DNA from 4 places in the Mesorhizobium sp. M1142 genome. Region 1 is predicted to be linked to each of the others. Evidence: predicted binding sites of a transcription regulator. Region 1 holds the regulator's gene; each other region holds the start of a gene.

Region 1 (7,427 bases):
TAAATCCGGCGACTACAAGATCACCGGAGACGAGGCCACCGAGGCAGGCCGATAATGGCGCTGGTCCCAGTTGCCGAGGCGCTCGAGCGCCTGCTGGACGGCGCAGCAGCGCTGCCGGGCGAACGCGTCGCACTGCTGGATGCCGCCGACCGCGTGCTGGCGGAGCCGGTTGTGGCGCTCCGCACCCAGCCGCCGTTCAACGCCTCCGCCATGGACGGCTATGCCGTGCGGGCGGCCGATATCGCGTCCGTACCGGCAAAGCTTTCGGTGGTCGGCATGGCGCCGGCCGGACGCGGCTTTGCCGGAACGGTGCAGCAGCGGCAGGCCGTGCGCATCTTTACCGGCGCGCCGCTTCCCGAAGGCGCCGACACTATCGTCATCCAGGAGAACGTCCGCGATCTCGGTGGCGGCAGCGTCGAAGTGACGGAACCGACGGTGCAGGGGCGCAACATCCGCCGCCTCGGGCTCGATTTCGCCAAGGGCGATGTCCTGCTGCCCAAAGGCCGCCTGCTCGACCCGGCGGCCTTGTCGCTGGCGGCATCGGCCAATCACCCCGAGGTGCGCGTGGTCAAACGGCCGCTGGTCGCCATCATCGCCACCGGCGACGAATTGCTGCCGCCGGGCAGCGATCTTGGCCCCGACCAGATCATCTGCTCCAACGCCTATGGTGTCGCTGCCGCCGCACAGTCGGTCGGTGCGCGGGCGCTCGACCTTGGCATCGCGCCGGACCGCAGGGAGGCGATCGCTGCGCTGGTTGAAAAGGCCGTGAAGGCTGGCGCGAACGTCATCGTCACGCTGGGCGGTGCCTCGGTCGGTGACCACGACTTCGTGCATGACGTGCTGACCGGGCAAGGCATGACGCTCGATTTCTGGAAGATCGCCATGCGGCCGGGCAAGCCACTGATGTTCGGGCGGCTGGGAGACATTCGCTGCATCGGCCTGCCCGGCAATCCGGTGGCAAGCCTGGTCTGCACTCAGCTCTTCCTGAAGCCGCTGCTGGCGCGGCTCGGCGGCCGCGCCTTTCAGCAGGATATACGTCGGGCACGGCTCGGTGCCGCCATGCCGGCCAACGATCTCAGGCAAGATTATGTGCGGGCTGTTGTCATAGATGACGCCGGTACGCTCGTGGCGACGCCGTTCGGCATCCAGGACTCCTCGATGCTGAAAATGCTGGCCGATGCCAACGGGCTGATCGTTCGCGCGCCGTTCGCGCCTGCCGCGGCGGCGGGCTCCCCCTGCGACGTGCTGATGCTACGCTGAACCTGCCTCACTCCGAGATCAAGGTCCGGGTCAGCGGATGGTCTGGATCGGCCAAACCGTCGATGATGTTGAAATGATGCCGGTCAGGCTCGACGACCGAGCTGGTCGCGGTACCCAGGCCGATCCAGATGTTGGCCAGCAACGCGCTCTGACGCAGGAATTCGGCGCGCTCGCCGCCGCCGGCCCAGCAGGTCAGGCGGGCCTTGTCCATCGGGCGCAGCAGCACCGGGCTTTCGGCCTGCGCCTCGGCCTCATCGATCGCGATCGTCTTGTTCATGCCGGTGCGCATGATCGGGCGCAAATCATGCACCCCCGAGATCGACACCACGTGACGAACGCGCCGGACGACTTCGGGCGCCAGCGGCGTCGTCGCCGTAACCATCCGGCTAACAAGATGGCCGCCGGCCGAGTGCCCGGTCAGCATCAGCGGCCCTGGGACCATCGCCGCCGCCTTGCCGATCGCCGCGCCGACTTCCTTGACGATTCCGCCAATGCGTATCTGCGGACAGAGCGTGTAGGACGGCATCGCCACCGCATAGCCGCGATCAACAGGGCCAGCGGCAAGATGCGACCAGAAATTCTTGTCGAATTCCATCCAGTAGCCGCCATGAACGAACACCACGAGTCCCTTGGGCTTGATGGCCGGCAGGAAAAGATCGAGCCGGTTGCGTGGGTTGTCGCCATAGGCCATGTCGAGCCGCGCCCTGCCCTCGGTCGAAAGCACGTCGCGGAAAACCCGCGCGGGCTCGATCCAGGCCGCCGGCCAGCGATCGCTGCCGGCTATGTTGGCGCCGTTGGCATAGGCGTTGTCCCAATCGGCAATGTGACGTTCGAACACCCTGCGCCCTCCCTGGCAATATGGCCTTGCAACCTAGCCGTGAGCATCGCGCGGCACGTCGTCGCCAGCCTCACGATTCCAGCTCTCGCATCAATCTCAAGTGACAGCTGCTTTGATGGCGAAGCGCGCATCCTTCCACGCACCGGTGCGCAGGATATCCTCAAGCACTTTGACGGCCTGCCAGACATCGGCATAGCCGACATAGAGCGGGGTGAAGCCGAAGCGCATGGTCGATGGCGCGCGAAAATCGCCGATCACGCCACGTTCGATCAGCGCGCGCATGACCTGGTAGCCATGCTCATGCATGAATGAAATCTGGCTGCCGCGTTTTTCCCCATCGCGCGTGCTTTCGAGCGTGAGCCCGTAAGTGCCGCACTTTGCCTCGACAAGCTCGATGAACAGATCCGCCAGCGCGATGCTCTTCTTGCGCACCGCCGTCATGTCGACATCGTTCCAGATGTCGAGCGCGCCCTTCAGCGTGCGCATCGACAGGACCGGCTGGGTGCCGCACAGAAACCGGCGGATGCCGGTGCCGGCCGCATAGCCTGGCTCGAAGGCGAAGGGCCGTGCATGGCCCCACCAGCCGGTGAGCGGCTGCTGGATGTCGGAAAGATGCCGCTCAGCCACATAGATGAAGGCAGGCGCGCCCGGGCCGCCATTCAGATATTTGTAGGTGCAGCCAACGGCAAAATCGGCGTTTGCCTTGTCGAGCTCGACTGGCATCGCGCCGGCGGTGTGGCAGAGATCCCAGACGATCATCGCCCCGGCTTCCTGAGCCCTGCGCGTCAGCGTCGGCATGTCGCGCAGTTCGCCCGACTTGTAGTTGACGTGGTTGACCAGCACCACCGCGGTGCGTTCGTCGATCAGCTCTTCGATGGTCGGCGCGTCGACCCCCGAGAGGCGCAGCAGCGCATCTTTTCGCGTCGAAACCACACCCTCAGCCATGTAGAGGTCTGTCGGAAAACTATCGCCCTCGGCGACGATGACCTGCCGCTCCGGTCGCATGGCCATGGCGGCGTGCAGCAGCTTGTAGATGTTGACCGACGTCGTATCGCAGACCACCGTCTGGCCGACCGCGGCACCGATCAGGCGCCCTAGCTGGTCGCCAAGTTCAAGCGGCATGTTGAACCAGCCGGCCGTGTTCCATGCGCGGATGAGATCATGCGACCATTCTTCGGTCGCGGCCTTGTACAATTCATCGAAAGCGGCACGTGAAGCAGCTCCTAGCGAATTGCCGTCGAGATAGATCACTCCTTGCGGCAAGACAAAGCGGTCGCGCATCGCGCCCAGCGGATCCGCGGCATCCATCGCCTTTACGGCCACGAGATCGGGAATTCCCGTCATGATTTGCCTGCTCCCTCAAAAAATCCAACGCAACGCCGGACACGCATCAACTGTTCTTCCATTACCGGGTAGCGCGTAGCAAGGCTCCACCGGCGAGAAGCAGCCTGACCAGGCGGTGGAAACCTGGAGTTAGCCCGAGGTTGGCGTTTTGAGTTCGTTTCGTTCACGGTGCATTGACCAAACCGCACAGTCGATACGGGTTCAATTCCGTGCCCTTTGCCGACCGACGGCCGATGCCAGTGCCGCCTTCAAGGAGGCCAGAACGGCGCAAACGAAAGCAGAATCAAGGGGATGAGGCTCGCGGCGGTGAAAATACGGTACGCCGGTAGGGGACGTCGTTTGTTTCCCGAGCCTTAACGCATTCATTAAACTTTAAACAGTTGCGGAACACAACTGGAACAGATAGTGTCTGTTCTGGGTTTGTTTTCTGATTCTGTTGGGGGTCGCTATGCTGACACGCAAACAACACGAACTGCTTATGTTCATCCACGAAAGGTTGAAGGAAAGCGGTATCCCACCTTCCTTCGACGAGATGAAGGAAGCGCTCGACCTGGCTTCCAAATCCGGAATCCACCGACTGATTACGGCGCTGGAGGAGCGCGGCTTCATTCGCCGTTTGCCCAACCGGGCCCGTGCGCTGGAGGTACTACGCCTGCCTGACTCGATCGCCCCCGGCCTCAATGCGGCACGCAAGTTCTCGCCGAGTGTCATCCAGGGCAGTCTTGGGCAAGGTGCCCCTCGGCAGGGCAAGCCCACATCGTCGCGCGTCCCTGCAGCCGGCAATGACGACGATGTCGTCGCCGCCGTTTCGATCCCGGTAATGGGCCGCATCGCCGCTGGTGTGCCGATCGATGCTATCCAGCACCAGACGCATTCGATTTCGGTGCCGCCGGATATGATCATGGGCGGCGAGCATTATGCGCTCGAGGTCAAAGGCGATTCGATGATCGAGGCTGGCATTTTCGACGGCGACACGGTGATCATCCGCAACGCCGATACGGCGAGCCCCGGTGAGATCGTGGTGGCCTTGGTCGACGAGGAGGAAGCGACGCTGAAGCGGTTCCGCCGCAAGGGCGCCTCGATCGCCCTGGAGGCCGCCAATCCGGCCTACGAGACGCGCATCTTTGGACCAGACAGGGTCAAGGTGCAGGGCAAGCTCGTTGGGCTGATCCGCCGCTACTGAGTTGCGCCCTTGGTGCCGGCTTTTGGATTGTCGGCTCTGCGGTATGGCGGCAGGCCGCGCGCCGCGCGTGAAAATTTCCGCTGCACGTGCCAGGGCCGGTATGATTTTTCGACGGCGAAGCGGATTTCGGCGCGTGTTGCCGCTTGTGGATCGAAATAGACGGCCGCACTTCCCGCGCGCGCCAGTTGCCGTTTGGTGACGACGAGGACCAGCCGGTCGTAGTAGCAGGGATTATGGGCGGTGGCGTCGTCGATGACGATCAAGCTGGCGAAGGCGCAGGCTGGCCGTGCGGTATCGCGGTCCTTGGCTTGCGCAATGATCGCGCCGGATGGATGCCTGGCGAGGCAGAGACCGTCCGTGCAAATGAACGGCATGCCCGGCGGTAGGTCGGCCGGATCGGCAATGTCGAATTGCGGATCGTTCTTTCCAGGTGTTTCCGGCGCGACGATAGCCTCTGATGTGAGCGCGCGTTTCCAGTTGTCGATCGTGAACTCATTCGGGCGTGCCCGGTTGACGGCGAGCTCACCGCTGCCGATCGGCAGCGCGACCAGCCGTGCGTCCTCCGAGATCAATACGTCGGGTACGCGCGTCTGCGTTGTCGTTAGCAAGCCGGCGAGCGCAAAAGGAATTGCCGCGAGCCGCAACCAGGTCGTCGCCATGCTGGCAACGACGAGGGCGATCGTCACCAGAAGGACAGATCTCAGCGAAATCAGACCCACCGCATCGATCGGCGAGCGCTCGGAGATCCAACCGGACAGGGCGATCATCGCCGTCAGCCCTTTGCCCATCACGTAAAGGAAAGGCCCATCCGCGCCGAACGGCATCGCCAGCGCGCTGAGCACGGCGAAGGGCATGACGACCAGTGAGACGATAGGCATGATGGCCAGATTGGCGAACAGGCTGAGCGGCGCTACGCGCTGGAAATGCCATATGGCGAAAAGCGCCGTGGCGCTCCCTGCAATGATCGAGGTCATCGCCAGGCCGCCCATGCCCAGCAGGACCTTTCGCGTGGCCAAGCGTAGCGGCGATCGCCGGGGCGGCGGCGTGGTGGCCCTGCCGGTGCGGTAATCGGACCAGCCGGCATAGGCGCCGACAAGGGCCGCCGTCGCGGCGAAGGACATCTGGAAGCTCGGACCGACCACCTCGTGCGGCGACACCAGAATGACCGCGATGGCCGAGATCGCCAGATTGCGCATGGTGAGCGCGGCCCGGTCGAACAGCACGGCGATGAGCATCACCGCCAGCATGATGAAGCTGCGTTCGGCCGCCACCACAACGCCGGAAAAGACGAGGTACGCCGCGATCGAAAAAAGCGCGGCGGCTGCGGCATATTTCTTGACCGGCCGTCGCGATGAGAAGTCGGGAAACAGCGCAAAGGCGCCGCGCAGCAGCGCCATGATGGTGCCGGCGACCAACGCCATATGCAGCCCCGAGATGGAGATGATGTGGTAGATGCCTGTACGCCGCATCGCTTCGTTGATCTCCTCGGGAATGCCGGCGCGCACGCCAACGATCAGCGCAGCAGCAATCTCGCCCTCGGCGCCGCCGATGCGGCTGCGGATATGGTCGGCGATGGATTCGCGCGCGTCTTCGATCGCGGAAGAAAGCCGCGCGGCAAGCGGCATGCTGCCCGAAGCCACGACCTTCGGATTGCCGAGAAAGAAGCCGCTGCCGCCGATACCGGCGAAATAGCTGTCGAAGGAGAAATCATAGCTGTCGGGCCGCACCGGGCCGGTCGGCGGCAGCAACCGCACATAGCCGGCGATCTCGGAACCAGCGGCCAGCTCAGCCGGTATCTTCATCGCCGAAATGCGGACCCGTTCCGGCATGTAGCGCAGCGTCGGCCTGGCGGTTGAGATCACATCGATCGTCAGCCTGATGCGGCCGCTAGCCATGGGTTCGTACGATACGACGCGACCCGTCAGCCGCGTCGAGATTTCAGAACCGAGCACATGCGTCCCGACACGCCAGGTCTCGAACTTGGCGGCAAGCACGCCAAGCGCGCAGAGCAGCGCCACCATGAAACACAGGCGCGTCCTGGGCCATGAACGCGAGACGACCGTACAAAGGGCCGCGAGGAGCACGATTGCGATCGGCTGCGGAAAGGCTGGCTCCACCGACAGCGCGAAATATACGACCACCCCGCATGCGAGGAACACCGGCACCAGCAGGAAGGCGACGCCACGGTCGAGTTCCAGGCCGGCTGCCGAGGTTACGCTGTTGCGGATACAGGACGGTGACGGGAGGCGGAAACGACGGCGTAGGCGCACGATGGGCTCGCCCGCGGGCACGAGAACCGTTGCTGGGTCGCTGGCCGGCAGCGACGGAGCATCGAAGCGCGGAGCGGGCAGCAATGCCGATACCGGCAGGGCAGGCGGGGGAGCGGCAAACAGCAAGCGTTCGCTGACGCCGCTACCAGCGTCCTCGCCCTCGCCCGCACCACGGCCTCGCACAGCCATCGGGTCTGCCCCTTGCGCCCTCGACCTCCTATGCTACATGAACGCGCAACGCGCGAAAGTCCGCAAACCCACTTCCTTGGCCCGCCTGAGAGTTCCATGCCCGATAAGGTCGTCACCCGTTTTGCCCCCTCGCCCACCGGTTATCTGCATATTGGCGGCGCGCGCACGGCGCTGTTCAACTGGCTGTATGCCAAGCACACAGGCGGCACGATGCTGCTGCGCATCGAAGACACCGACCGCGAGCGCTCCACCGAGGCGGCAACCGCGGCCATTCTCGACGGGCTTTCCTGGCTTGGCCTGACATGGGACGGCGAGCCGGTGTCGCAGTTCGAGCGTGCGCCGC
Region 2 (7,427 bases), on a different contig from region 1:
CAGATCACCCGCGACGACCAGGACCAGTTCGCACTGGCTTCCCAGAACAAGGCCGAGGCCGCGCAGAAAGCCGGAAAATTCAAGGACGAGATAGTTGCCTTCACAGTCAAGGGCAGGAAGGGCGACACCGTAGTCGACCAGGATGAATACATCCGCCACGGCGCGACAATCGATGCCATGACCAAGCTCAAGCCGGCCTTCGACAAGGAAGGCACGGTGACGGCAGCTAATGCCTCCGGCATCAACGACGGCGCCGCAGCTGTGGTGCTGATGACCGAAGCGGAAGCCGCAAGGCGCGGCATCACACCTCTGGTGCGTATCGTTTCCTGGGCGACCGCCGGCGTCGACCCGCAGATCATGGGGACGGGACCGATCCCCTCTTCGCGCAAGGCGCTGGCCAAGGCCGGCTGGTCGGTCGGCGACCTCGATCTGGTCGAAGCCAACGAGGCCTTCGCCGCGCAGGCCTGCGCCGTCAACAAGGACATGGGCTGGGACCCGGCGATCGTCAACGTCAATGGCGGCGCCATCGCCATCGGCCATCCGGTCGGTGCCTCGGGCGCCCGCATCTTCAACACGCTGGTCTACGAGATGCGCCGCAGAAGTGCCAAGAAAGGTCTTGCCACGCTGTGCATCGGCGGCGGTATGGGCGTTGCCATGTGCGTGGAAGCATTGTGATGAGATAGGCGATACGAGTAGGATGCTGGTGCAAAGCGAGTAGGGAATAGAGGGCAAACCCCACCGCTTCAACGCGCAGCCATCTGCATTTCCCGGGAGGACACATGACAAAGGTTGCAATCGTCACAGGCGGGTCGCGCGGCATCGGCGCGGCGATATCGGTCGCCTTGAAGAGCGCCGGCTATTCGGTGGCCGCAAACTACGCGGGCAACGAGGATGCGGCGGCAAAGTTCAAGGCAGCGACCGGCATCCCGGTCTATAAATGGTCGGTCGCCGACTATGAAGCCTGCACTGCCGGCATCAAACAGATAGAGGCCGATCTCGGTCCCGTCTCGGTGCTGGTCAACAATGCCGGCATCACCCGCGACGCGATGTTCCACAAGATGACGCGCGAGCAATGGAAAGAGGTCCTCGACACCAATCTTTCCGGCGTCTTCAACATGACGCATCCGTTGTGGGGTGGAATGCGCGACCGCAAGTTCGGCCGCATCATCACCATCTCCTCGATCAACGGCCAGAAAGGCCAGGTCGGCCAGGTCAATTATTCGGCTTCGAAGGCCGGCGACATCGGCTTCACCAAGGCACTGGCCCAAGAAGGCGCGCGCGCCGGCATCACCGTCAACGTCATCTGCCCCGGCTATATCGCCACCGAGATGGTCAAGGCGATGGACGAGAAGGTGCTCAACGAGCGTGTCATCCCGCACATCCCGGTCGGCCGTCTCGGCGAGCCGGAGGAGATCGCGCGCTGCGTCGTCTTCCTCGCTTCCGACGATGCCGGTTTCATCACCGGCTCGACCATTTCAGCCAATGGCGGCCAGTACATCAGCTGAGGCTTGGGATGTCGCGGATGCCCCCGTACCGGCCCGACGGCAGGTACGGGCAGATAGCCGGGCTGTCACGCGGCAAGCTTCAGCGCTGGGCTGGCTTCAGGCTGGGTTCGGGTAATTGAACCTGCCTTGCACGCGGGTGCCGGCAGACGGGCAAGCGGTGCCCGGCTGAGGCCCGACAGCTTCAAGGCGATGCGGCGCTTCAGGAATGGTGTGAGGTTCAGCACCGATAGTACGAGGTTGCGAACGAACCGCTTCACTGGACTGCGGGCAAGCGCCATGCCGGTCATCATGCCAGCCAGGTCAAGCACCTCTTGGGCTGCCGGGCGTCGCAGCGTTTCATAGAGTTCGAGCTCCGCTTCGGGGCGCACGCCGTTCACCACGTCGCCAAGCAATTGGCCAAGCACGACCGCGTCGACGATGCCGGTATTCATGCCTTGCCCTCCCGCCGGACTGTGCACGTGCGCGGCATCGCCCATCAGGAACAACCGGCCCTTGCGGTATGACCGGACCAGGCGGTGATGCACGCGAAACCGCGAGCTCCATTTCAGCTCAAGCACCCGGCCTCGTCTGCCGGTCGGTCCGCGGCTGTCGAGCAGCACCTGTATGTCTGCGACTGCGGGTTTTTCCGGTGCATCGTCCATTGTCGCGACGACGCGGTACGATCCGTCTGGGAGCGGCGCCACCACCACCAGTCCGGCTGGCGCAAAGAACAGCGATACTTCGGTTGGCCCAACCGGCCAGTCGAGACGAACGTCGGCGAGAACGAACGACGCCTCATAGGCCGCGCCGTCGAACTCGATGCCGGCCGAGTTGCGCACCAGGCTGTGCATGCCGTCGCCGCCAACGACGTAACGTGTCGATATGATCTTCTCGCGGCCGTTCTCGACCACCGTCACGCGCGCACCGTCAGTGTCCTGAACCACCGCTTTGGCCTCGACCATGCGGTGGATCACGCCGCCCAGGGCGGCAATCCGCTCGGCGAACACCTGCTCGGTGAGATTCTGAGGCAGCATCATCAGATAGGGATGTCTCGACGGAAGCTTTCCGAAATCGAGCTTGAGCAGTGCCCGGCTGCGATCTCGGATGGCGAAATTCTGCAGCTTCAGGGCAAGTTCGCTCAGCCGCGCGTGACGCCCAGAGGCTCCAGCGCTTCCAGCGTCTGAGCGTGGATGACGCCGGCCCGCGAGGTCTGAAGGCCCTCCCCAAGCCTGTCGATCAGAATATGGTCGACCCCGGCCTGGTGCAGCACGATGGACAGCGCCAAGCCGGTCGGGCCGGCGCCGATAATCAGGACTTCCGTTGCATCAGGCAACATTTTCGCTCTCCATTTATCAACACATGTTGACTTTCTAGCCGAAGCCATTGCATTTGTCAACAGCCGTTGGCATATGGATTTCATGAGCGAGAATCAGCAGAAGAAAACCAGCAAGTCGGACCGCACCCGCGCCCAGATCCTCGAAGCCGCGAGGCTGCTGTTCGCCAAGCACGGCTATGACGGCGCCTCCATCCGCGACGTCGCCGCCCATGCCTCGATCGATCCGGCCATGGTGATCCGCTATTTCCGCAGCAAGGACGAGCTATTCGCCAGAGCGGCGGTCGTCGACCTGAAATTGCCGGCACTGCGGGTGATCGATCGAACCGCCATCGGCAAGACACTGATCAGGCGATTTCTCGAAATCTGGGAAGATCCGGCCAACGGTACCGGCATGGCAATTCTGCTGCGGTCGGCGACGTCGAACGAATTCGCCGCCGAAAAGTTGCGCGATGTATTTGCCAACCAGGTGAGGCCACTGGTTGCGGCGGTCGCTGATCCCGCCGATGCGGGCCGGCGGGCCGGACTCATTTCCAGCCAGCTGCTGGGTTTGGCGATGTGCCGTTACCTGCTGGGCCTACCACCGGTCGTCGCCCTGTCTCACGACGAAATCATCCAGACCGTCGGCCCTACATTGCAGCGCTATGCCGTCGGAGAGGACGTGCCTTGAACAAGCCGTTCAGCGTGAGGCCGAGTCTGAGCCTCATGCGGCAAGTGCGCCGACCGATTGGCCATGACGCCGGCGTGTGCCGAACCAGCACGCAAAGGTTAATGGCCGCTGCGCAGCCTGTGCACAATCCGTCCCGCAGCCTGTGGATTCTCGGTGGAGAAGCTGTTCACAACACAACATGTTGCGGTGAACAAACCAAGAAACTTCGGCTATCTCTGATTCGTCGCCGATTCGTTCCGGCTTTGAGCGGAACGTTAACGACGAGAGCTGAAAACGCCCTCGAAATGATTAAAGCGCGTTAGGAAACATCAATAATTTCATAATGTTGTGCGAAGCAGATTGGCCACCCACGACCATTCACCGGCAAAGGTTAACCATGGTGCTCGCCTGGATGCCGCTTGCATGAATCGGGCCAGTTCCCGTGATTCAGCATGTGGTGAGGTACGCCGGCAGAAAACCCAGATGTAGCCGTGAACAAAACCTGAATCGGCGAGAGTCAGTGATTCGTCGCTGATTCGTTCCAGACTCGTTCCAACTGTTAATCGGGAACAGATTTTCTGGCTTTGAAGCGACCAATCGGCCTGCCCTCGGCACATTCCGCTTTCGCTTCGCGCCCGAAATCCCTATGTGTCGCCTGTCATACGCGGCCAATATGGGCGCGCTCCCGACAATGCGAGGCGGAGAGCCTTATTTCCAGGCCGATGAACATCCATCCGAAACACACTGAACCGCTGATCCTGACCGGCCGGGACGTGACGGCCGTGCTCGGCCCGACCAACACCGGCAAGACCCATCTCGCCATCGAACGCATGGTGGCGCATGAAAGCGGCGTCATCGGCCTGCCGCTCAGGCTGCTTGCCCGCGAGGTCTATGCGCGCGTCTGCGAGAAGGTCGGCGCCCATAAGGTTGCGCTCATCACCGGCGAGGAAAAGATCCAGCCGGCTGGCGCGAAATACTCGGTCTGCACGGTGGAAGCGATGCCGCGCGAGACCGACGCCGCCTTCGTTGCCATCGACGAGGTCCAGCTCGCCGGCGATCTCGAACGCGGCCACATCTTTACCGATCGCATCCTGCATCTGCGCGGCCGCCAGGAGACGCTGCTGCTTGGCGCGGCCACCATGCACGGCATCCTGCAGCGCCTGCTGCGGGGCGTGTCGGTGGTGACCCGGCCACGGCTGTCGCATCTTGCTTATGCCGGCTCGAAGAAGCTGACCCGCCTGCCGCGGCGCACCGCGATCGTCGCCTTCTCGGCCGACGAGGTCTATGCCATTGCCGAGCTGATCCGCCGCCAGCAAGGCGGTGCCGCCGTCGTGCTCGGCGCACTCAGCCCGCGCACCCGCAACGCCCAGGTGGCGCTGTTCCAGTCGGGTGACGTCGACTACCTCGTCGCAACCGACGCCATCGGCATGGGCCTCAACCTCGACCTCGACCACGTCGCCTTCGCCCAGAACCGTAAATTCGACGGCTACCAGTACCGCAACCTGACAGCGGCCGAGCTCGGCCAGATTGCCGGCCGCGCCGGCCGGCATCTGCGCGACGGCACCTTCGGCGTCACCGGCCAGGTCGATCCGCTGGATGAGGAACTGGTCAAGAAGATCGTGGCGCATGATTTCGACCCGGTGAAAGTGCTGCAGTGGCGCACCGCGCATTTCGATTTAGCCAACCTCGATGCGCTGAAGCGCTCGATCGAGACCAACGCCCCGGTCGAGGGCCTGACGCGCGCGCTGCCGGCCGTGGACGCGCAGGCGCTCGAGCATCTGTCGCGCGACGAGGACGTCCGGGCACTCACCACCGATGCGAGACGCGTGGCGCTGCTGTGGGAAGCCTGCGCGCTTCCCGACTACAGGAAGATCGCGCCGGCCCAGCACGCCGACTTGATCGCCTCCATTTACATGGACCTTGCCAGGCATGGCCATGTCGACGAGAACTACATGGCCGAGCAGGTGCGCCGTGCCGACACCACCGAAGGCGACATCGACACGCTGTCGCACAGGATTGCCCAGATCCGCACATGGACCTTCGTTTCCAACCGACCCGGCTGGCTGGCCGATCGGGCACACTGGCAGGAAAAGACGCGCGAAATCGAAGACAGATTGTCGGATGCGCTGCATGAGCGGTTGACGAAACGTTTTGTAGACCGCAGGACTTCCGTCCTCATGCGGCGCCTTAGAGAAAACACGATGCCTGAAGCCGAAATCAGCCCAACCGGAACCGTCCTCGTCGAAGGCCATCATGTCGGCGAGCTGCAGGGTTTCCGCTTTACCGCCGACCAGAGCGCCGGCGGCGAGGACGCCAAGGCGGTGCGGGCGGCGGCGCAGAAGGCGCTTGCCGCCGAGTTCGAGGCGCGGGCCGAGCGCTTCGGCGCCTCTGCCAATGGCGACATCGCCCTGGGTTCGGATGGCACGCTGCGCTGGATCGGCGCGCCGATCGGCACGCTGGTCGCCGGCGAAGACGCTTTGAAGCCGCGTCTTGTCCTGCTGGCCGACGAGCAGCTCACCGGTCCGGCCCGCGACAAGGTTGCGGCGCGCGCCGAGCGCTTCGTCAATTTCCAGATCGAATCCCTGCTGAAGCCGCTGGTCGACCTCAAGAATGCCGAGCAGATCACCGGCATCGGCCGCGGCATCGCTTTCCAGCTTGTCGAGCATTTCGGCCTCATCAACCGTCGCGACATCGCCGACGAGATGAAGTCGCTCGACCAGGAAGGCCGCGCGGCGCTTCGCCGCCTCGGCGTGCGCTTCGGCGCCTACCATGTCTTTGTGCCGGCGCTGATCAAGCCGGCGCCGGCCGGGTTGATCACGCTCCTGTGGGCGCTGAGAAACGACGGCAAGGACAAGCCCGGCTTCGGCGATGTCGTTCACGCACTGGCCTCCGGCCGCACCTCGGTGGTCATCGATCCGACCTTCGACAAGACCTTCTACAAGCTTGCCGGCTACCGCAATCTTGGCCGGCGTGCTGTACGCGTCGATATTCTCGAGCGGCTGGCCGACCTGATCCGGCCGGCGACCAACTGGAAGCCGGGCCTCGGGCCTCGCCCCGATGGCGCCTATGACGGCCAGTCCTTCATGGTGACGCCGCCGATGATGTCGATCCTCGGCGCGACCGCCGACGACATGGAAGAAATCCTGAAGGGGCTCGGCTATCGCGCTGATGCCAAACCGGCGGCCGAGGTCAAGGCGCGGCTCGAAGCACAGGACAATGCCGCGCGCGAAGCGGCCGCTGCAAAGCAGGCGGCTGAAGACGCAACGCGAGTCGAGCAGGCGAGGATGGCGGAAGCATCTGCCGCGGCAGAGCCGCCGGCGGAGGCTTCGGAACCCGTGTCGGATGCGGCTCCCGTTGCGGAGGCGGCGGCCGAAGCTGTAACCGAAGCGACGGCAGAGCCTGTCGCGGAAGCTCCAGCCCCTGAAGCTGCGGCAGAAGTCACGCAAGAGATCCTGCCCACCGCCGAAGCGGTTGCAGAACCAGCGGCCGAGCCAAGGGCGGCGGAACTTGGGGCGGAAACTGAGGCTATGGCACCGGCAGAGCCGCCGATCTTCGAAACGACGGAAACATCGCCGGCCGAACCTGCAGCGACGGCGGAAGCAGTCGCCGACGACGCTGCCCCGGAGGCGGAGGAGCCAAAACCTATCCTGTTGTGGCGGCAGGGTCGTTTCGACCAGCGCCCGCGTCATCGCCAGCATGACCACCGCCCCCGGGACAATCAACGGGGCGCTCGCGCGCGCAATGGTCAAGCTGCGCCGGACAGTCGCAGCGATGCGCCGGTAGATGCGGGCGGGCAACCGACACCAGGCGACCGGGCCGCCCGTCAGGGGCGCCACGACCCGCGTGACGGCGCCGGCAAACCGCGCTTCGATCGCAGCAAGTTCAAGCCTAAACCGCAAGGCGAGGCTGGAGAGCAGCGCGCCGGCAAGCCACAAGGCGACCGCCCCGACCGGCGCGAAAA
Region 3 (7,427 bases), on a different contig from region 1:
CGAATGTCGGGTATGAAGGGCTCCGCCAATGAATGTCAGCGATGAAAGGACTGTATCGCTTTGGGCGGCAACCGAAGTCGCGCCTGAGGCGGTTCCGCTCGAGCGGAGTGAACAGGTCGATGTCGTGGTCGTCGGATCTGGCATTGCCGGACTGTCGGTCGCCTACCAACTGGCCGTCGCCGGGCAAAAGGTGGCGGTGCTCGATCGCGGCCGGATCGGAAGCGGCATGACGGCACGCACCACCGCGCATCTGTCGTCGATCTGCGACGACTATTTTTCGGAACTGATCAAATTGCGCGGCGAGGAACTGGCGCGGATTTACTACCAAAGCCAGTCGGCGGCTATCGACCGTGTCCAATCGATCCAGGAAGCAGAGGGTATCGCGTGTGATTTCCGCCGCCTCGACGGCTTTCTGTTTCCGGCGTCAGGCAGAAGGGAATCCGTCATCGAGCGCGAACTGGGCGCCGCTCTGAAGATTGGTGTCGACGTCGAGAAAACCGCAGGCGTGTCGTTTGCAGGCTTTTCGGATACGCCCGTCCTTCGCTACGCCAATCAGGCGACATTTCACCCCCTCGAATATCTCCGCGGGCTGGCTGCGGGCATTCGCGCGCGCGGCGGCATGCTTTATGCGCAGACCATCGTCGACAAGGTCGCGGAGACCGACGGCGGCGTCCGCGTAAGCACGGTCTCGGGCTTTACCGTGTCTGCCAGATCGGCCGTTGTCGCCACTAATTCGCCGATCAACGATCGGGTCGCGCTCCACACCAAGCAAGCGCCGTATCGGACCTACGCGATGTCGTTCGAGATCGCGCGCGACGTTTTGCCGGATGCACTCTATTGGGACACGCTGGATCCCTATCACTACGTTCGCCTGCAGCCTGGTGAAGGCAAAACCGACTTTCTGATCGTCGGTGGTGAGGACCACAAGACAGGGCAGGCCGACGATGCCGACAACCGCTTCGCGGGCCTGGCGGACTGGATCAAAAAATTGGTGCCCGATATCGGCGCGGAAACCAATCGATGGTCCGGGCAGGTGATGGAGACCGTCGACTATGCCGGGTTCATCGGCCGCAATCCCGGCAACCGGCATGTCTTCGTGGTCACCGGCGATTCCGGTCAGGGCATCACCCATGGGGTTGTTGCCGGCCAATTGGTTTCCGACCTGATCCTGAAGGGGGAAAGCCCTTGGCGGGAACTTTACGAACCCTCCCGCAAGACGGTACGGGCGATCGGCGACTATTTGGCGGAGAATGCGACAGCGATCAGGAGTTTTGCCGAGTATGTCGCGCCTGGCGAAATCGATTCCGCCGATAAGCTGCGGCCGGGAGAGGGCGCCATCGTGCGCGAAGGGCTTACCAAAGTCGCGGCTTTTCGCGATGAGGACGGCACGCTCCACAAGCGCTCGGCCGCATGCACCCATGTCGGCTGCCACGTCCATTGGAACTCATTGGAACGCTGCTGGGACTGCCCCTGCCACGGCTCGCATTTTGCCGTCGACGGCACGGCTTTGAACGGGCCGGCCGTATCGCCCCTGGCTCCTGTCGGATAATTTTTTTTTCGCCCCCGCCGCGCAACTCACAATTCCTTCTCGGCCAGCTCCCGAAATGCGTCGGGAACCGACCGCTGTAGTCCGAGCGCGACCGAGGCGTAGCCGACCGCCTCCCAGCCGAAGCGGTCGCGGATCTTGTCGATGGCGCGATCCGCGATCCAGCGCGCCGCGTCCTTCCGGGTGCCGGGGCGGCGGCGGTCGTCGAGCCCGAGCGGCAGCTCCAGTTGCAGCCCGGCATGCTGCTCCAGATGCGATACGGCGATCGCCAGCAGCGAGATGGTCTTTTCGTGCGGATGGTCGATGAGCACCTTGCGCACCAGCGCCTCGGCGATTTCGGCCAGCATGGCGGTTGCCGAAATCGGCTGGTCGAGCGTGACCGAGCGCGTCACCGAGCGCAAATCGGCAAAGCGGACACGAACCGTCACCGTGCGGCCGGGCCGGGATTTCGCACGCAACCTGGTGGCGACCCTGTCGGCCAGATGCAGCAAAGCGGGGACGAAGACCTGCTCGTCGGCCGGTTTTCGGCCGAGCGCCGATTGCGCGCCGGCCGAGCGCGCCCGGCGCTGCGTCTCAAGCTTGCGCGGATCGCGGTTCCACGCCAGCGCATTCAGTTTCTCTCCCGCCGCCGGCCCGAGCAGGCGCTCCAGCGCGCCACTGTTGGTCTTCGCCAACTCGCCGATGGTGTTGACGCCGATACCGGCCAGCCGCTCCCTGGTGACGGGGCCGACGCCCCACATCAGCTCGACCGGCAGCTCATGGAGGAATTCCAGCTCGTGGCGCGGATCGACCACCACGAGCCCGTCGGGCTTGGCCACTTGTGAGGCGATCTTGGCCAGATGCTTGGTGCGGGCCACTCCGACCGAGATCGGCAGGCCGAGCTCGGCCCGCACGCGGCGGCGTATCTTGCCGGCGATCTCGGCCGGCGAGCCGAACAAATGGGTGCAGCCGGCGACGTCGGCAAAGGCCTCGTCGATCGAAATCCGCTCGACCACCGGCGTGAAATCGCCGAGCACCTTGATTGCCGCATCGCCCAGCCGCTGATAGTCCTTGAAATGGCCGCCGACGAAAATGAGTTGCGGGCAGAGTTCCCGCGCCCGCCGTCCCGGCATGCCGCCGCGCACGCCGAACGCCTTGGCCTCATAGGATGCGGCAAGCACTACCCCGCCGCCGACGGCAATCGGCTTGCCGCGCAAGGCCGGGTCGAGCAATTGTTCGACCGAGGCATAGAAGGCATCCAGATCCGCGTGGAGGATGTTGGCTTCCATCCGGCCCGTTCGCTCGCGGCGGCTCGAACGCCGCATTGTCTCGCGTTATGATAGGAACATAAAGAGAACATTGCGGGTGAATTGTCAAGCAGCGCGGAGGCCGCCGCCGCAACCTACAGCGCCATCTTGTAGCCGAGATGACTGGCGGTGAAACCGAGGCGCTCGTAAAAATCGTGCGCCTCCCGTCGACCTTTGTCCGTGGTGAGTTGGACGAAGTTGCAATTGCGCGAACGGCACGTTTCAATCGCCCATTCGACCATCAGTTTGCCGACGCCGCGCGAGCGCCATTGCCGGGCGACGCGAACGCCTTCGATCTGGCCGCGCCAGGCACCCTTCCTGGAGATACCCGGAAGGAAGGTGAGTTGCAGGGTCCCGACCACTTGCCCGGCCTCGACAGCCACGGCCAGCAACTGGTTGGGATCGGCATCGATTGCGCTGAAGGCATCGAGATAGGATGGCGCAAGCGGCGTGGATAGGTCTTCCCGGTCTGCGCCGAGCACATCGTCGGCAAGCATTGCAACGATCGCCGGCAGGTCGGGCGCCTGCGCGCGACGGAATTCGATCTCGCTCATCGCGCGAAGACATACGGTGCGACGTCGGCGATCGCAATATCCGTTTTGACTTGCAAGGGAAGGCCCGCGCCTTCAGGTGATCTCGAACGCCCAGAGGCGGTGGCCGTAGCGGCGGAAGAAGCGGGCGAAGAGGCGCTGCTGTCTGGCACGGGCGAGGTCGGCGGCGCGCCTTTCCTGCCGCCAGCGCGGCATGTTGCGGAACATCGCCAGGAAGCGGGCGGCGTCCTCGAGTGCCTCCTCGGCTGTCTGCGCCGGGCGGATCGCCGCCAGGAACAGAACGCGGCTCGGCTTCATCTGGTCAATCGCCACCTTGCGCTGGCGATGGCCCTGGCGTGCCTTGCGGATGCCGTCCTGGCGGATGGCCGCGAAAGCGGCAAGCATGGCCGGGCTGTCGCCGCTATAGCCGCAGGCATGGGCGAACTGGGCTGGGTTCATCGTCGCTCCCTTGCTGCCGGCCGGCCGCGGTTCCGTGGCTCGCGCCGATTCCAGCCCGCATGAGATATAAGCATAACTCAAATAATTGAACAAGTGAAACTTTCACGTTGATGTAAGCGGAACCGACTCGACTCCGCTCCAAAAACCGATAATGATGTGAACAAAGCAGGAACAACGATGGGGTGGCCATGGCATTGGCGGGCAAGGAAGCGACGATCGCCGATGTCGTCTCGATTGCCGTCGAGTGCATCGATTGCGGCCGCAACAGGTGGTGGAAGCCGGCCGAGCTCAAGCGGCATGGGGTGAGGCCGGAGACGCCGCTATCAGCGCTTTCGGGGCGCCTCATCTGCAAGGCCTGCCGTGCCGATGGCCTGCCGGGCGCCGCCGTTTCGATCCAGGCCGCCTTCATCGACGACCGGCAACGGGTGCGCGCCGAGGCGCGCCTGCTCAACGGTCGAGAGCCGGAGCAGTCGAGGCGGGCTTGAGGGGGGAACTTCCTTCTCCCCTTGTGGGAGAAGGTGGATCGGCGCGTAGCGCCGAGCCGGATGAGGGGTGCTGGAAGAAACTCGGCGTTAAAATATGGAACGATTTTAAAGCCTTACGTAGCGATCCGTCCGGCACCCCTCATCCGACCGAGCTTCGCTCGGCCACCTTCTCCCACAAGGGGAGAAGGGAAAACCCTCCTCAATACCCCAGCAGTTCCTTGAGCGGGATGACGCGGAAGACGTTTTTGATGGCGTAGCGGTTGAAGGTCAGCGTCTTGGGCGGATTGTACTGCTCGACGATCAACTCGGCGGCGGTGCGCTTGACCAGCTTCTTGATGAAGGCCTTGCCGTTTTGCTCGTTCTCTTCGGGCAGCGTCTCGATCACCACATGGTCGCCGGGCACGGCGTCGCGGCCGCCGCAATAGATCATCTCGCCGGGCTCGTAGCGCGGCACCATCGAATCGCTCAGCACGTGCAGCGCAAACACATTGCGCAGATGCCGGATCCCCGGCGGCCGCTGGACATAGCCGGCCGGTTGGCCGTTGAAGGTGAAGTCGCCATCGTCGCCGCCGACGGCGGTGCCGAGAAGCTGGATGTCCATCGGTCCGGCGGGCAGGGGGCCGGGATCGGTGACGATCTCGGCATCGGCGACCGGTCCAGCATCTTCGAGGAAGACGACCTCGCCCTTGCCGAGCGCCACCGGATCGACGCGCAGGAAAGCGGCGGTCTTCAAAAGGTTCTCGGTCTTGGGCAGGTTGCGCCCGGTCTCCCAATTGCCGACGGCAGCGACGTCGGTGTCGTTGTGCTCGGCAATGTGACGCATCACCAGGCCGCGCTGCTTGCGCGCCCGGCGGATCGCCGCTCCGACCTTGATCGACAGTGCAGTTTTCGCCATGGCTCCCATCTGAGACATAAGATTCGGTTTCGTCTATGCAAGAATCGCTTGCATTATGATTTGAGTTATGCTCTTATGCGGGCATGCACAAGTCGCTTCACCAGCTTTCGGTCCTTAAATCCGCCGTTCAGCGCGCCGGCGGCGCTGGCCTGGAGGCGGTACCGCAAACGATCGCCAAGGCCATGCATGTGCCAACCGTTTCCCCTTCGTCGCGGCTGTCCTCCTCCCCGGCCGGGCCGATGCCCGAGGCTCGCGCCTCGGTTCCGGCAGCGCAAGCGGCCGGAACGGCCGGAGCCGTTCCCCTCACGGCTCCGGCCACGAATTACCCGTCGACCGGCAACGCGGGTGCCGCGGTTTCCTGGATCCGTACCGAAGACGGCACGGTCATCGCCTTCGACAAGCGGATGGGCAAGGCAGTCTCCGGCGCAACCAGGCAGGCGGCCGAGATGAAGCTCGATCGTAGCAGGCCACGCGAAGGCTGATCGGCTTTCCAGCCTGAGAGCCGGCGAAGCCGGCGCCACACACAACCACCCTTGCAGGGAATAAAACATCATGGCCGCCCGCTATTCCGCCTCTGAATTGGAACAAATCGAGAACTTATTGATGAGCGGGCTGTCGGCCGCGAAGATCGCCACCCGGTTGACCGCGCTGGGCGGCCGCCCGGCCTCGCGCGCGGCCATCATCGGCATCGTCCACCGCACCGCCCGTTTGCGCACCATCGGCCTTGCCAGATCCAAGGGCCGGTGTGGCGGACGCTCGGGCGGCCGGCTCGGAGATTCGGCGCCTGAGCCATCAAATGCCGCAAGCCAAGCGGAGGCCGATCCGAAGGCCGAGCCACGCTGCCGCCCCGCCAGGCTGTCGGCCAGGCTGGCGCCGCCGGCCTGGCAGCCGGGTCCGGCTCGGATCACCGGGTCCGATGGCGAGCGGCTCGAAATGCCGGCGCCGCGCCCGATCGCCGCCGGCGGCCGCCAGCCACATTTCGCCGCCATGCGCTTCATCGATTGCCTTTTCGACCGTTGCCGCGCGCCGCTCGACACGACGCTGCAGGAGGATGCCGAAAACGATGCCACCGGCAGTCGCCCCGGTTTGGACATGCTGTGCTGCGGGCTGCGCACAAAGCCTTCGAAAAGTTACTGCGCCTATCACGCGGCGCGCTTCCTGCGCACGCTGCCGGCCGAAACGATTTGAGCCCAGTGGATGACGGAAATTCGCCAGAGCCCGACGACAAAAAACCAGGAGGACCGAGCCGATGAGCAGCAAAATCGCCCAGAAGACCAAAGCCAGGCCGACGCGATTGCCGAAGGGCGAGGCCGAGCAGGTGCGCATCCGCAAGGAGATCGGCCATGATTTCGCGCTGAAAGACGACAGGTTCGGCCGCAAGCGGCTGGCCAAAGGAACACAGGAGGCGGCGCGCCTCTATGAGGTCTCCAATGACGGCCACACTGCGACCGGCGGCATCGTGCGGGTGCGCAATGTCGACCCGCTGAGCGGCCTCACCTCGCTGTCGCGCCAGCAGCGCGAGGCGGGGATGCGCTACCGCCAGGATTTCCGCAGTTCGTCGGAGGCAACCGCCAAGCCGATGGCTTGGGCCGAGCGTGTCGACGGCGGCCGCACCGGCAGCGGCGTCGCAGAACACATCCTGTCCGCCGGCCGCGACCATGCCGAGGCCACCAGGGCGCTTGTCCATTGGGAGATCGCCGGCATCGTGCAAAAGGTCTGCTGTGCCGACGCAACGGTCAAGAGCCTGGCCGAACAGGCGGGCGAACCGCGCGACGTGGTGGTGAAACTACTCAAGATCGGGCTCGACATATTGGCCGTGCATTACGGCATGATGCTGATGCGCAAGCCGAGATGAGGAGCCCCGCCGATCCGGCCGGCACTACCGGCCGGATCGATCCGTCAACGACGGCAGACACGGATTCTTTCGATGATCCGGTGGTGATGACGCCAGTGCCTGATGACTTCGGTATGGCAGCGCCGGTGGTACCGGTACCGGTAGCGCGGCGCGTAGTCCTCGTTATAGACATCATAGCGGTAACGGGGGACGTACTCATCGTCGTAATCGGAATACCGATGGTGGCGATAATAATAGTCGTCGTCATAGCCGTTGCCGATGCCGATCGTGACGCTGCCGCCGGCATTGGCCGGGCCAATCACGGAAGCCGCCGAGGCGATGGCGATCACCGAGGCAAGCAGGAGCTTCTTCATAGCTACCTCCTTCATTAA
Region 4 (7,427 bases), on a different contig from region 1:
CGCAATCTTCGACCGCCTCGCGCCCCTTTTCGAGGATATGGACCACGTCATAGGCCGAGCAGCCTCCGGTGCCGATCAGCACCAGTTCCATTGGGCTCGGCCCCGGCGTCTTGCCCTCCAGCCCGAACGCCGTGCCTAGCACCAGCTTGTGCCCACTGGCGGACTCGCCAACAAAAGTGCGCTCCTCCACCCATTTGACCCTTGCTTTCACTTGATACGTCCTTTCACCGCTCAAACGCACAACGTCCCGAAAATCCAAGACAGATTTTCGGGACGCCATTTCGTGGCCAAGGTGCTGGCGCTTGTCGCCGCAAGGGCAGTCCGCCCCGAGAAATCAGAACGGGATTTCGTCGTCCAGCTCGCGCGATGAACCACCGCCGCCGCCCTTGTTGGCGCCACCCCGATTGAAACTTTCGCCCGGGCCGGACTGGCCGAAATCGGAACCGCGGCTCGCACCGCCACCGGCATAGTTGCCGACCTGGCCGCCGCCCTCGCCCCGTGCGTCGAGCATCTGCAGCTCGCCGCGGAATTTCTGCAACACGATTTCAGTCGTATAGCGGTCATTGCCGGTCTGGTCCTGCCATTTGCGCGTCTGCAGCTGGCCCTCGACATAGACCTTCATGCCTTTCTTCAGATACTGCTCGGCCACCTTGGCGATCTGGTCGTTGAAAATCACGACATTGTGCCACTCGGTCTTTTCCTTGCGCTCTCCAGATGTCTTGTCGCGCCAGCTTTCCGACGTCGCGATGCGGATATTGACGACCGGGTCACCCGAATTCAGGCGGCGGATTTCAGGGTCCGCCCCGAGGTTGCCCACCAGAATGACCTTGTTGACGCTACCCGCCATGACACTTCTCCGCGCTCATCCGAAACCAAATTCCTTGTCGCTCCACCTTACAGGCTATGGACAATCCCTGCCTGCCGTGGCTGCCTTTTCCCACAAGGTTTTTGTTCTCTTTTCGTTCTAGTTTAAAGGTCCTGCACTGTCAATAGATGTCAGTAACAAGTAGGGTCTTGGCGCCGAATTTTCCACGAACCCTGAGATCGAGGCGAACTCAATGAAGATGGTCGAGCATGACGATCAGCCGCAAGAAGAATGGCGGACGGGAGTAAAGACCCGCATGCATGTCTCGGCCTGCAACGGCGCAACTCAACTTTGCATATTTGAACAATGGGTCGAACCCGCGGTTGGCGCCCCGACACATTGGCACCCGGTCGAGGAAGTGCTTACCGTCATCGCTGGCAGGGCCGAGATGTGGATCGATGACGAGCATCTCGTCTTGACTGCCGGACAGTCGCTTGTTGTTGCCGCGCACAGGCAACATGGCTTCCGAAACGTCGGCTCCGAACTGCTTCATATCCATGCCGTGCTCGCGTCACCAGTTTTTGAGGCAACGTTTAACGGATCGCCAGACATGGTGAGACGCTGGCTTCCGACGCGTTTGTAAAATCTCGCCCGTCGCAAAAAACACTGCCTGTCTTAAAAACGCGACTTGCCAAACCGATAAGTATCGACTTATGCTTCTGGAATGATCGAAGCAGAGATTTTTCGGGCACTGGCCGATCCAACGCGTCGCGCCGTCTATGAGCGGCTCGCCGACGGCGAGATGACGGTATCGGAACTCCGCAATGGCATGCCGGTTTCGCAGCCGGCAGTATCGCAGCATCTCGCGGTGCTGCGAGGTGCCGGCCTCGTGGTCGAACGCCGGGCCGGCCGCAATGCCTATTATCGCGCCGATCCGAACGGGCTTGCGCCGCTGCTCGGCTGGATCGAACGCTACCGCGCGTTCTGGCCAGAGCGCATCGAAAGGCTCAAGACGGTTTTGAAGGACATGGACCAATGACCAGCCGAGGCAAAGAACGCGCGGAAATGGCGGCAGACAAGATCGAGTTCGAGTGCGAGCTGCCCGAGCCGCCGGAAAAAGTGTGGCGGGCGCTGACAGTGCCGGACCTGCTCGCGGCCTGGATGATGCCAAACGACATTGAACCAAAGGTCGGCAACCGCTTTGCCTTTAAAGCGCCGGATGCGCCGATCGAGTGCGAAATCCTCGACGCGGATCCCGGACGGCTGCTGCGCTATTCCTGGCGGGAGCGGCCGGCGCCCGGCGATACGCGGGTGCCGCCCGGCAGCCCGGTGGAAAGCCCAATGAACGATAGGCCAGTGGATAGCATCGTCACCTTTACGCTCGACCGCACCGTTTCCGGCGGCACGCATCTGCGCATCGTCCATGATGGTTTTGCTCGGGCAGCAGTGCCGGAGATCGCCATGGCAGGCGCCGGTTGCCGACTTTCGTTTGAAGCGCGTACTCCCAAGTACAAGCAGATCGCCGCAAACACCGCGCGCCTCTTTATGCGCGCGGCCTGAACGACGACAGTCAAAGGAGATAACGATGAGCGGCCTTGCCAATTTGGTGCCGATGGTGATCGAGCAGTCGAGTCGCGGCGAACGTGCCTTCGATATATTTTCGCGGCTGCTGCGCGAGCGCATCGTCTTCATCAACGGGCCGATCGACGACGGCACCTCGGCGCTGGTCTGCGCCCAGCTTCTGTCGCTGGAATCCGACAATCCCGACAAGGAGGTCTCGCTCTACATCAACTCGCCGGGTGGCGTGGTGACCAGCGGTTTCGCCATCTACGATACGATGCAGTATATCAGCTGCCCGGTCTCCACCGTTTGTATGGGCTTCGCCGCCTCGATGGCCTCGTTTCTCCTGATGGCGGGCACGCCAGGGCGGCGTATCGCGCTACCCAACACCAGCATCGTGCTGCATCAGCCTCTCGGCGGTTTCCAAGGCCAAGCCTCCGATATCCAGCGCCATGCCGAGGGCATCCTTCGCACCAAGCGGCGCATGACCGATCTTTACGCCCATCATTGCGGCCGCACCTACGAAGAAGTGGAACGCACGCTCGACCGCGACTTTTTCATGACCGCCCAGGAGGCCAAGGATTGGGGACTCGTCGACCATGTTTTCGACACCCGCAAGCAGGCCGCATGAACGAGCAGGGCCGGCGGACGCAACCGACGCGATTGAGCGCCCGCAATTTCAGCGCCATCGGTCTGGTCTTGCCGCCATCACGGCACTATAGTCCGGCGATGACCGCCAGCCGTTCATCCAGCCTGTTGTGCCTTGCTATCGCTACTGTGGCCGGCACGAACATGCTGGTGGACATGGCATTTGCCCAAGATAATTCGACGTCTTCGCAAAAGGGCGCCCTGCCCGGCGTGACCAGCGACTATCGCATCGCCGAGCCAGGGCCGCAGCCTGAGCCCGACGACGCGGTTCCAAGCAGCGGCAACGGCACGTTCAAGATCGGCGATACCGACGTTCGGATTTCCGGCAGCATAACCATCGATGTCGCTACCGGCGGAATCAGGCCCCCCAGCCGGTAAGTTCGCCTGGCATGCACCACAAATGTGCCCTTCAAACGAACAGCCCCGTCATTGCTTGTGCAATTGACGGGGCTTCTTGGATCTAAAATCCAAATTGCCGGGAGTGTACTGCCGGCTTTTTATTTCGGATGCTTCGCGGCGTTCAGCCGACGATCCGACTAGCAGTCTCTGATTGTTGTGGGGATCGGCAGGTCAACGTTGGCAGGTAGCGCAAAACGCTTGGCCTAGCCACTTATACCTGCCGCGGCTCCAGCGACACGTGGAGCCTCAAGGAACTGTCCGGTGGAGTCATGCCTCTGCTCTCCTTCTGTTCGTTGCGACTGTCGTCGAAGCGCTCATCGCATAACCCGCGGCGTCTCGCAGGCTAGCCCCAGGCCGCGAGGCCATCGAAAGACGGCCGGCTTCGTTGACGTTTGGAGTCTGCCCCCGTGACAGATGGACGTCAACCTTGAATGGCCGATTACCGAAAAATGTGATCGCGAGACGCTTTGTGAACCCCGGGTGAACCCAGCCGCACGGGCAGCTTTTGTCAGGAGCGTGTTCGGCCTTTGTTCTTTCCGCTTGCCCGTTCGCGCGAAAGGCGGTTAAACGCTTTGGTCGAGAGTTGTGGCGTCTCTCGAAAAGGCGGCGAAATTACCTACATAGGGGATGGTCGGGAAAACCCGCCCATCCCACGAATTCCAGATTCTGAGGCGGCGACCGGCGATGGCCGACCATAAATATCTCTCCATTCGCGGGGCACGCGAACACAATCTGAAGAATGTCGATCTCGACCTGCCGCGTGACAGCCTGATCGTCATGACCGGGCTGTCGGGGTCAGGCAAGTCGTCGCTTGCCTTCGACACGATCTATGCCGAGGGCCAGCGCCGCTATGTCGAGAGCCTTTCGGCCTATGCACGACAATTCCTCGAAATGATGCAGAAGCCGGACGTCGACCAGATCGACGGCCTGTCGCCAGCCATCTCCATCGAGCAGAAGACCACCTCGAAGAACCCACGTTCGACTGTCGGCACCGTCACCGAGATCTACGATTATATGCGGCTTTTGTTCGCCCGCGTCGGTGTACCTTATTCGCCGGCCACCGGCCTGCCGATCGAGAGCCAGACGGTCTCGCAGATGGTCGACCGGGTGCTTGCAGTCGAGGAAGGCACCCGGCTGTTCATCCTGGCGCCGATGGTGCGCGGCCGCAAAGGCGAGTACCGCAAGGAACTGCTGGAGCTGCAGAAGAAGGGTTTTCAGCGCGTCAAGGTCGATGGCGTCTTCTACGAGATCGCCGACGTGCCCGCGCTGGACAAGAAGTACAAGCATGACATCGACGTTGTCGTCGACCGCATCGTCGTGCGCGGCGATCTGGCGACGCGGCTCGCCGATTCCATCGAGACCGCGCTGAAGCTTGCAGACGGACTGGCGGTAGCGGAATTTGCCGACAGGCCGCTCGACGCCAGCCAGACCGGCGAGGATTCGGTCAACAAATCGAAGAACGAGACGCATGAACGCATGCTGTTCTCGGAAAAGTTCGCCTGCCCGGTGTCCGGCTTTACCATTCCCGAGATCGAGCCCAGGCTGTTCTCCTTCAACAATCCGTTCGGCGCGTGCCCGACCTGCGATGGGCTCGGCAGCCAACGCGCCATCGATGCCAGCCTGGTCGTGCCCGACGAGAATGTCTCGCTGCGCGCCGGCGCCGTCAGCCCTTGGGCGAAATCGACGTCGCCCTATTATGCGCAAACGCTGGAAGCGCTGGGCGTTGCCTACGGCTTCAAGCTCGGCGACAAGTTCAAGGATCTGAGCGAAGAGGCAAAGCAAGCCATCCTGCACGGCACCGGCGAGCGCGAAATCACCTTCCACTACGATGACGGCCTGCGCTCCTACAAGACGACCAAGACCTTCGAGGGCGTCATCCCCAACCTCGAGCGCCGCTGGAAGGAAACCGAATCCGCCTGGATGCGCGAGGAGATCGAGCGCTTCATGTCGGCCACGCCCTGCCCGGCCTGCCGCGGCTATCGGCTGAAGCCCGAGGCGCTCGCGGTCAAGATCGCCGGCAAGCACATTGGCGAGGTCACCGAGCTGTCGATCCGCAAGGCCGACCAGTGGTTCACCGATCTGCCCGCTTCGCTCAACGACAAGCAGAACGAGATTGCGGTGCGCGTGCTCAAGGAAATCCGCGAGCGGCTGCGCTTCCTCAACGATGTCGGGCTCGATTATCTGACGCTGTCGCGCAACTCCGGCACGCTGTCAGGCGGCGAGAGCCAGCGCATCCGTCTTGCCTCGCAGATCGGCTCCGGCCTGACCGGCGTACTTTACGTGCTGGACGAGCCGTCGATCGGTCTGCACCAGCGCGACAATGCCCGCCTGCTCGATACGCTGAAGCATCTGCGCGACATCGGCAACACAGTGATCGTCGTCGAGCATGACGAGGACGCCATCCTGCACGCCGACTATGTCGTCGATATCGGCCCGGCCGCCGGCATTCATGGCGGCCACATCATCGCCCAGGGCACGCCGCAGCAGATCATGGCGACGCCCGCTTCGATCACCGGCAAATATCTGTCGGGCGAGCTCGAAGTGGCGACACCGGCAGTGCGGCGCGAGGCCAAGAAGAGCCGCCGGCTGAAGGTCGTCGGCGCGCGCGGCAACAATCTGAAGAACGTCACCGCTGAAATCCCGCTCGGCACTTTTACCGCCGTCACCGGCGTGTCCGGCGGCGGCAAGTCGACCTTCCTGATCGAGACCCTGTTCAAGGCGGCGTCGCGCCGCATCATGGGCTCGCGCGAGCATCCGGCCGAGCACGACCGCATCGAGGGGCTCGAATTCCTCGACAAGGTCATCGACATCGACCAGTCGCCGATCGGGCGCACCCCGCGCTCCAACCCCGCCACCTATACCGGCGCCTTCACGCCGATCCGCGACTGGTTCGCCGGCTTGCCGGAGTCGAAGGCGCGCGGCTACCAGCCGGGCCGCTTCTCGTTCAACGTCAAGGGCGGCCGCTGCGAGGCCTGCCAGGGCGACGGCGTCATCAAAATCGAGATGCACTTCCTGCCCGACGTCTACGTCACCTGCGACATCTGCCACGGCAAGCGTTACAACCGCGAGACACTGGACGTCCTGTTCAAGGGCAAGTCGATCGCCGACGTTCTCGACATGACGGTCGAGGAAGGCGTCGATTTCTTCGCCGCCGTGCCCGGCGTGCGCGACAAGCTGGAGACACTCAAACGGGTCGGCCTCGGCTACATCCATGTTGGCCAGCAGGCAACGACCTTGTCGGGCGGCGAGGCGCAGCGCATCAAGCTTGCCAAGGAACTGTCGCGCAAGGCGACCGGCAAGACGCTCTACATTCTCGATGAGCCAACCACCGGCCTGCATTTCCACGACGTCGCCAAGTTGCTTGAAGTGCTGCACGAGCTGGTCGACCAGGGCAACACGGTCGTCGTCATCGAGCACAATCTAGAGGTGATCAAGACCGCTGACTGGGTTCTCGATCTTGGCCCCGAAGGTGGTGACGGCGGCGGCGAGCTGGTGGCGTCCGGCACGCCGGAGGACATCGTCCGCGAAAAACGCAGCTATACCGGGCAGTTCCTGAGGGAATTGCTGGAGCGGCGCCCCGGAGGCAAGCGCGAAGCGGCGGAGTGATGGCAAAGAACGGTCTCATCACGGTCCAAAGCCGCTTCGGCGTGACCGAAACCATCGATCGCCTGGTCGAAACTGTCGAACGTGCAGGATTGCTGGTCTTCGCCCGCATTGATCACGCCGCTGGTGCGCGCAGCGTCGAAACATCACTGCGTCCAACCCAGCTCCTGATTTTCGGCAATCCGAAAGGCGGTACGCCACTGATGCAGGACCGGCAGCTTGCCGGCATCGATTTGCCGGTCAAGGCACTGGCTTGGGAGGACGGGCAAGGCAAGGTCTGGCTCTCCTACAATGACGCGCACTGGCTCGCTGAGCGCCACGGCTTGGGCGACGCCAGTCGCAATGCCGTCGCTGCGATCGCCGACGGCATGGACAAGGTGATTGCGGCCGCTGCCGGCGCGGGCCAGTTTTG

What was found. Region 1 encodes LexA, which represses DNA repair genes until DNA is damaged. Its sites were predicted from a motif close to TGTTCNNNNTGTGTTCNG; they were not measured.
Region 2: the regulator LexA is predicted to act here: its motif matches at 4,004-4,021, upstream of NKH42_RS07175 (helicase-related protein).
Region 3: the regulator LexA is predicted to act here: its motif matches at 2,867-2,884, upstream of dinB (DNA polymerase IV).
Region 4: the regulator LexA is predicted to act here: its motif matches at 3,930-3,947, upstream of uvrA (excinuclease ABC subunit UvrA).

What each region holds. Positions count from the first base shown of each region.
Region 1 covers NZ_JAMYMK010000010.1:177,041-184,467, forward strand. The annotation lists gene moaC (cyclic pyranopterin monophosphate synthase MoaC) at 1-55, shown strand, start outside; gene NKH42_RS18465 (molybdopterin molybdotransferase MoeA) at 55-1,260, shown strand; gene NKH42_RS18470 (hormone-sensitive lipase) at 1,268-2,098, opposite strand; gene kynU (kynureninase) at 2,195-3,442, opposite strand; gene lexA (transcriptional repressor LexA) at 3,891-4,625, shown strand; gene NKH42_RS18485 (ComEC/Rec2 family competence protein) at 4,619-7,084, opposite strand; gene gltX (glutamate--tRNA ligase) at 7,181-7,427, shown strand, end outside.
Region 2 covers NZ_JAMYMK010000003.1:175,457-182,883, reverse strand. The annotation lists gene NKH42_RS07200 (acetyl-CoA C-acetyltransferase) at 1-675, shown strand, start outside; gene phbB (acetoacetyl-CoA reductase) at 780-1,505, shown strand; gene NKH42_RS07190 (FAD-dependent monooxygenase) at 1,571-2,521, opposite strand; gene NKH42_RS07185 (FAD-dependent monooxygenase) at 2,623-2,820, opposite strand; gene NKH42_RS07180 (TetR/AcrR family transcriptional regulator) at 2,756-3,487, shown strand; gene NKH42_RS07175 (helicase-related protein) at 4,189-7,427, shown strand, end outside.
Region 3 covers NZ_JAMYMK010000024.1:13,314-20,740, forward strand. The annotation lists gene NKH42_RS27365 (FAD-dependent oxidoreductase) at 29-1,549, shown strand; gene dinB (DNA polymerase IV) at 1,576-2,814, opposite strand; gene NKH42_RS27375 (GNAT family N-acetyltransferase) at 2,928-3,386, opposite strand; gene NKH42_RS27380 (hypothetical protein) at 3,459-3,821, opposite strand; gene NKH42_RS27385 (hypothetical protein) at 4,010-4,306, shown strand; gene NKH42_RS27390 (XRE family transcriptional regulator) at 4,506-5,210, opposite strand; gene NKH42_RS27395 (hypothetical protein) at 5,285-5,683, shown strand; gene NKH42_RS27400 (GcrA cell cycle regulator) at 5,805-6,389, shown strand; gene NKH42_RS27405 (DUF6456 domain-containing protein) at 6,451-7,056, shown strand; gene NKH42_RS27410 (hypothetical protein) at 7,101-7,409, opposite strand.
Region 4 covers NZ_JAMYMK010000014.1:29,905-37,331, forward strand. The annotation lists gene NKH42_RS21705 (OsmC family protein) at 1-211, opposite strand, end outside; gene NKH42_RS21710 (single-stranded DNA-binding protein) at 335-847, opposite strand; gene NKH42_RS21715 (cupin domain-containing protein) at 1,122-1,448, shown strand; gene NKH42_RS21720 (ArsR/SmtB family transcription factor) at 1,530-1,844, shown strand; gene NKH42_RS21725 (SRPBCC family protein) at 1,841-2,365, shown strand; gene NKH42_RS21730 (ATP-dependent Clp protease proteolytic subunit) at 2,391-2,996, shown strand; gene NKH42_RS21735 (hypothetical protein) at 3,095-3,391, shown strand; gene uvrA (excinuclease ABC subunit UvrA) at 4,097-7,018, shown strand; gene NKH42_RS21745 (DUF302 domain-containing protein) at 7,018-7,427, shown strand, end outside; gene NKH42_RS21750 (GNAT family N-acetyltransferase) at 7,425-7,427, shown strand, end outside.